Regions from separate parts of the Ureibacillus sp. FSL K6-3587 genome, predicted to be linked through region 2. Evidence: riboswitches for the same ligand, from Rfam matches in the RefSeq annotation. Region 2 holds a riboswitch; the other holds the start of a gene.
The links. A riboswitch is a leader RNA that binds a small molecule or an ion and turns the genes downstream of it on or off. The one in region 2 is predicted to bind thiamine pyrophosphate.
Positions count from the first base shown of each region.

Region 1 (3,415 bases), 100 kb from region 2:
CTATAAATATAGAAAAAGGGTTACAATTATATACAAATTCCTACTTTCATTTTATATCTAAGTCGAAGAATGTCAATAACTCGTTGGTGAACATATAAAGGCGGGGAAAGGATATTTCGTATCTTTGTCGTCCAATTGAAAATACTATTGTAGAAAATAGGGAAAAGGGAGGGGTCTTTTTGAAAATCACAATCGAATGGACGTATCACCACAAGGGTGTGGAAACGGTTTTTCGTTCGGAAGAAATGCCTCCAGCGCACGCACTTTCCGTCGCGGAAGAGCTGATGAAAACCGGAAGAACAAAAAACATTCTTTTTTTGGATGAACATGATTCGACTTGGACATTGAAAGAAATAAAAAAATATATAAAAGAGATGGAAACGGAACCTTCGAATGTGACGGTTTATTTTGATGGCGGATTTAATCTTGAAAGCCGCATATCCGGGTTGGGTTGTGTCATTTATTTTGAGCAAAACGGAAAGAAATATCGGTTGCGGAAAAATTTGACTTTGGATGGTCTTTCTTCCAATAATGAAGCGGAATACGCAGCGCTTCATTTTTCTGTCCAAGAATTGGAGTCTCTTGGCGTCCATCACCAAACGGTCCGATTTATCGGCGATTCGCAAGTGGTGATCAATCAAATGAGCGGTGAATGGCCGGTTTATGAAAAAGAGTTGATGAATTGGGCGGATCGAATTGATGAATATTTGAACCGGCTTGGCATCAAACCCGAATTTGAACCGGTTTCCCGAAAAGAAAATGAAGAAGCGGACCGGTTGGCAAACCAAGCTTTGGATGATATCGAAATAGACGGGAAAATCGAACTGCAATGAATAAATGAATCGAAATAACCAAGTTTGTTAGTTTTATAAAATCATGTAAAATTGAAAAATCCATATGGTATAATGTAGGAAACAACTGAATTATTATGTTTTTTTGCAGGGGTGGCCGAGTGCCTGAGAAGGTGAAAACACCTAACCCTTTGAACCGGATGCAGCCAGTACTGCCGTAGGGAGCAATCCATGAATTCATAGATGGATATTGTGAATTTTTTGCTCTCCAATTACTGGAGAGCTTTTTAATTACATAGGGAATTTTGGAAATTGCAGGGGTGGCCGAGTGCCTGAGAAGGTGAAAACACCTAACCCTTTGAACCTGATGCAGTTAGCACTGCCGTAGGGAGCAATTGAAGATACTTGCAGTCTTTTCAATGCTCTTTTGCGCCGTGCAAAAGAGCATTTTTAAGTTTCAAAAGATTAATCCGGATTGAAAGGAGAAAACAAATGAGCTTATACAAAATCAGACAAAAGAATCCATTGATCCATTGCATTACCAATACCGTGGTGACAAATTTTACAGCAAACGGCTTGCTTGCCATTGGCGTTTCACCTGTCATGTCGGATGAGCCATTGGATGTTGAAGATATGACATCGATTGCCGATGCATTGTTAATCAATATTGGCACATTGAATAAAAATTCAGTGGAAGCCATGTTTTTAGCCGGAAAAAAAGCGAATGAATTGAATATTCCGGTTGTATTGGATCCGGTGGGGGCAGGTGCCACGAAATATCGTAAAGAGGTGTCTGAAAATCTGTTGAGAGAAATCAAGTTTGATTTAATCCGTTGCAATGCCGGTGAATTGGCTGCAATCGCCGGAATCGATTGGCAGGCAAAAGGTGTGGACAGCGGAGAAGGGGAGATGGATATTGTCCTTGTGGCAAAGGATACGGCCAAGAAATTTGGAACAATGGTTGCGGTTTCAGGAAAAGAAGATGTAGTAACGGATGGGGAATGGATTCTTTTTGTCAGCGGCGGCCATGAGTGGATGACGCAGGTGACGGGGACGGGCTGTTTATTGAGCGCCATTTGCGCGGGAGCATTATGTTTGGAAGGGGACAGACTCGAAAATATCCGGAACGTGTTGGCCGATTATAAAAAAGTGGCCGAATTTGCTTCGAAAGAAAAATACCTTGGTTCATTCCAAGTGGAAATCATAAACGGTCTACATCAAATTTCAAGAGGTGAATTATAATGAATATCGTTATGACGATTGCAGGCTCGGACAGCGGTGGAGGCGCCGGCATTCAGGCGGATTTGAAAACATTCCAGGAGCTGAAGGTTTTTGGCACATCCGTCATTACGGCATTGACGGCCCAAAATACGTTGGGTGTGGAAGGGATTTATCCAACAACTCCTGATTTTGTCGAACTTCAAATGAAGGCGGTTTTCGAAGATTTTGATGTAAAAGCCTTGAAAACGGGAATGTTGTTTTCTGCGGATATTATTCAAAGAATCGCGAAAAGCTTGAGGGATCAAGAAGTTCAAATCGTTGTCGATCCGGTTATGATTGCGAAGGGCGGACAAGCGTTGCTGCAAGAAGATGCCGTGCGGGCCATGAAAAAGGAATTGCTGCCGATTGCGAACATTGTCACCCCAAACATCCCGGAAGCGGAAACCATCACCGGCATGAACATTCAAACTGCGGAAGAGATCCGGGAAGCGGCGGAGAAGATTTTGCAGCTTGGAGTTGATTGCGTCGTCATGAAAGGGGGGCATTTGGACGGGCCATCCGCAGTTGATACGGTGTTTTTCAAAGACGGGTCTTCATTCAAAATGAGATCAAAAAGAATCAATACGAAACATACCCATGGGACAGGATGCACTTTTTCTGCAGCCATTACCGCCCATTTGGGAAGAGGGCTGTCTTTGAAGGAAGCCATTATTGAAGCGAAAAAATTTGTCCAAGGGGCAATCGAAAATCCGCTCAATATCGGCCATGGCCATGGACCGACGAATCACTTTGCCCATCGGTTGGGATATGAAGCGGAGGTGGAAATCATTGAATAGAAAAGAGTTGGCGGTTTATTTCATTATGGGAACGGAAAATTGCAAGAGCGAACATCCCCTTGAAGTATTGAAAGATGCATTGCAAGCGGGAATTACTTTTTTTCAACTGAGGGAAAAAGGGAAACAACCGTTAACCGGTGGGGAGCTTGAACAATTTGCCAGGGAATGCCAATCCTTATGCAAACAGTATCAGGTGCCTTTTATCATTAACGATGATGTGGAACTTGCGTTAAAAATTGATGCCGATGGTGTTCATGTGGGACAAGACGATACACCGATCCAAGAAATTCGGGAAAAGTTTCAAAATAAAATTATCGGTGTTTCCGTCCATAATGAAGAAGAATTGGTGAAAGCCGTCCAAAGCGGCGCCGATTATGTGGGCATCGGTCCAATCTATGAAACGAAATCAAAGCCGGATGCAAAAAAGCCTGCGGGAGTGGCTTTTTTAAGGAAGGCTCGTGAAATGTATCCGAATTTCCCCATTGTGGCAATTGGCGGCATCACACCAGCGAACGCACAAAAAGTGAAAGAAGCCGGAGCGGATGGGGTGGCGGTGATTTCCGCCAT
Region 1 is NZ_CP151969.1:3,049,523-3,052,937, reverse strand. Features, by position in the region: gene NSS77_RS15015 (reverse transcriptase-like protein) at 180-833, shown strand; TPP riboswitch at 931-1,032, shown strand; TPP riboswitch at 1,098-1,199, shown strand; gene thiM (hydroxyethylthiazole kinase) at 1,284-2,033, shown strand; gene thiD (bifunctional hydroxymethylpyrimidine kinase/phosphomethylpyrimidine kinase) at 2,033-2,848, shown strand; gene thiE (thiamine phosphate synthase) at 2,841-3,415, shown strand, end outside.
Region 1: linked by a shared signal. The riboswitch ahead of thiM (hydroxyethylthiazole kinase) and the one ahead of thiT (energy-coupled thiamine transporter ThiT) in region 2 are both predicted to bind thiamine pyrophosphate.

Region 2 (3,415 bases):
ATATGAATCAGTTCAACCACGACAAACCTGTACCGTTAATTATCCGCTTTTTGACGGTGCAAATGTATTTGAATCATAAAGACAAAATCAAAGTGAATTCCGAATTGCTGTTCCAATATTATAACAGCATCGGCGCACCCGAATACAAACAAATTCTTGATTTGCTGGATGAATAGCAGTTTTTGGACGCCATTTTCAATGAAAATGGTGTTTTTTTTTTTACCAATAAAACAACCTTGCTTGCGGCAACTCGACAAGCAAGGTTGTTAACTGGCTCGTATGTTTAATGTAGACAAATGTATGACCTCTCTTTTCTGCGATCTGTAATGGTTATAGAATATATTCGCGATTTTCTTATGCATTTGCTTGTTCTTTCGTTTTTCGTGCATGTTCGTTGAATTGATCCAATTGTTCTTGGGATAGATGCTCAACGAAAATTGAAAAATTGATTGGTTCCAGACCGAATTGTTCACATTTGGAAACGTAATATTCATAGCCTTCTTGATAAGTAGTCATAAAAAACACTCCTTTTTGATTTGTACTATAACAGTTGTTGTTTGATGATTCTAATATAGTACAGTTTTATTTTGCTGTCAACAAAAAGTTGAAAGACTTGTCTAAATTTTTAAACAAGTCTTTTTAATCTTAAATGAGGCTTTTTACCACTTTCGCGATCGTTGCTCCATCGGCTTTTCCTGCAAGGAGCGGTTTTGCGATTTTCATCGCCTCCCCCATATTCATTCCTTTTGAAATGCCTGCTTCTGTTAAAACATTGGCAATTTCCTCTTCAGATAATTGTTTTGGCAAGAAACTTTGCAAAATTTCCAGTTTGCGGTTTTCCTTTTCGATTAAATCTTCCCGGCCTGCTTGCTTTGCTCCTTCAAGGGCTTGATGGGTCTGTTTCACTTCACGATTGACAACCGCAATTTCTTCTTCATGGGAAAGTTCGGAACCTTTTTCTTTTTCCGCTTGATCCAAGGCGGATTTTAATAATGTAAGAACTCCTTTTGCAACGGCATCCTTTTCTTTCATCGCCTGTTTCAGTTGTTCGAAAACGGCTTGTTTCATCATATGATCATTATTCTCCTTTCATGGGATTTTATGAATATTATTATAATAAATTTTCTTTTCGCCATGAATGAAAAAGTGCTTTTTAATCCAGGATTCAAAACTGCAACAAACAAGGATGGATAATAGAATGCGGCAGGAAAATCGTCGAACGCCGCCTGCATTTCTCTGGTTTAAACAGATCTGTTTTTATTTGATTACCAAAAGCGAATTTTCCATTTTTAAATATAAAACTTCCTATCCCCTGTACAAATACGATCTTTCAAGCTATACTTAGAGCGACAAAATTAAAATCATGATTGAAACCACAGGGGGAGCTTTGTGCTGAGAGTGAACAACTTTTCGTTGTTCTGACCCTTCGAACCTGTAAGATAATGCTTGCGCAGGGATTGTGGGATTTTGGATATATGTTGAATGGTGGACGAGGAGTTCTCCATACATATTCTCCCCCTTGAGGTTTCCATTTTGTGGAGGGGAGAATTTTTTTATGAAAAAAATTAAATTGCAGGCTCTCATTGAAGCGGCGTTTTTTGCGGCATTCGCTTTAATTTTGGATTTGTTGCCATCGATCCAATTGGGGCCCTGGATGTCGGTTTCCTGTGCCATGTTGCCTGTCTTCATTTTAGCTTTCCGTTGGGGATTCACTGTCAGCGTGATTTCCGGGTTTATTTGGGGGTTGTTGCAAGTGGCCACGGGGGATGCCTATATATTTTGCCGGATTATTGTATAAACAGATACAAATCGCCTTTTTTGCAGAGAAGAAGAAAGCAAAAGGATTGATTTTGGCTGTATTGGCCGTCTTCCTGGGAAGTATCGCCCGGTATTTTTGGCATTTTCTTGCGGGTGTCGTTTTCTGGGCGGAATATGCGCCGGAAGGAATGTCCCCAGTGATCTATTCGTTGGTCGTAAATGGTGCAACGATGATTGGCGCGGCCATTTTCTGCTCGATTTTGATCGTACTTCTCCTTTCAGCCGCACCCCGGTTGATTCAGCGAAAAGGATTTGACATTGAAACGAATAAAACAACCACATCCTAATAGGATGTTTCATTTTGCGATCGGGCTGTCTGAAAAACGGGTTAACCGCTTTTTCGGACGAGGCTGGGACATAACTAATAAAGTGAACGAGCTGCAAAAAGATTTTTTGTAATAAATTGATTGGAGTGACGGGGCGAGTGCTCCTGTCGCGCACGCTTAGTCGCAAAGCAAAAGCTTTCCTGCGACGAGCCCTCTCGAGACCCCGCAGGAGCGAAGGATTGAGCTCCGAGGAGGCTCGAGTCGGGCCCGCGGAAAGCGTCCCCGGAACGGAAATCAATTTTCTTCAATTATCAAAAAAACACCATTTTCTCCCGGGAGAAAATGGTGTTTTTTATCTTTTGTCCCAACCTCTCTTTCACTAAAATATTTTGATAAAAAATAATAAATAGATGCCTTTTTTTCTCTCCCAAACCTAATTTCACTCGATTAAACCTATAAACAAAGGATGTTTAAACTTCAAAAATTTATCTTTAATATGAATTATCAAAATATTTATAGTTGATAAAATATTATTTTTATATATAATTTACTATATTAATATACAATATTTCCACTATTAAAACAGTTCTAACAGAAAGGGTTTTGCAACGATGAAAGATTTCTTCAGTAAATTATTAACGGGAATGAGTTTAGGGATTGTGGTTTGTTTGATCCCTAATGCTCTTGTCGGAGAAATATTAAAATTGATTATTCCACATGCAGGGCCCCTTGAAACGTTCTTGACCGCCGTTTTGAACGCCTCTGTACTTGTGATGAGCTTACTGCCGGTGATTATGGGGGTTCTGATTGGAATCCAATTCAAACTGAATCCGGTTCAAATGTGTTCCATCGGACTTGCAGCTTTTATCGGCAGCGGTGTAACGACAATGGATGAAAATGGGGTCATTACGATGGCGGGGATTGGAACGGTCATCAATATCGGGATTACGGCAGCCCTTGCCACATTATTCGTAAAATTCTTAGATGTGAAATTGAAGGATTGGACATTGTTATTGATGCCGGCCCTTACCATTTTCATTCCCGGTTTAATCGGTTTGGCCATTTTGCCTTACGTCCGTGATGCAAGTTTGGCCATCGGGGAAGGCATTATCTACTTAACAAATTTACAACCTGTGTTCATGGGTATGTTAATCGCAATGGTGTTCTCCATTCTGATTCTCTCACCGATTTCAACGATCGGTGTTGCTACCGCCATTATGATTTCAGGGTCGCAGCGGGAGCGGCAAACCTCGGTGTGGCGGCTTCAGGTGTCGGCATGTGCATTGCCGCCTATAAAGCGAATAATTTAAGGACTGCCATCGCCCATCTTG
Region 2 is NZ_CP151969.1:2,949,468-2,952,882, reverse strand. Features, by position in the region: gene NSS77_RS14560 (nucleoside-diphosphate sugar epimerase) at 1-176, shown strand, start outside; gene NSS77_RS14555 (transcriptional regulator) at 355-516, opposite strand; gene NSS77_RS14550 (GatB/YqeY domain-containing protein) at 646-1,071, opposite strand; TPP riboswitch at 1,369-1,475, shown strand; partial or broken gene thiT (energy-coupled thiamine transporter ThiT) at 1,556-2,105, shown strand; partial or broken gene NSS77_RS14540 (PTS sugar transporter subunit IIC) at 2,696-3,415, shown strand, end outside.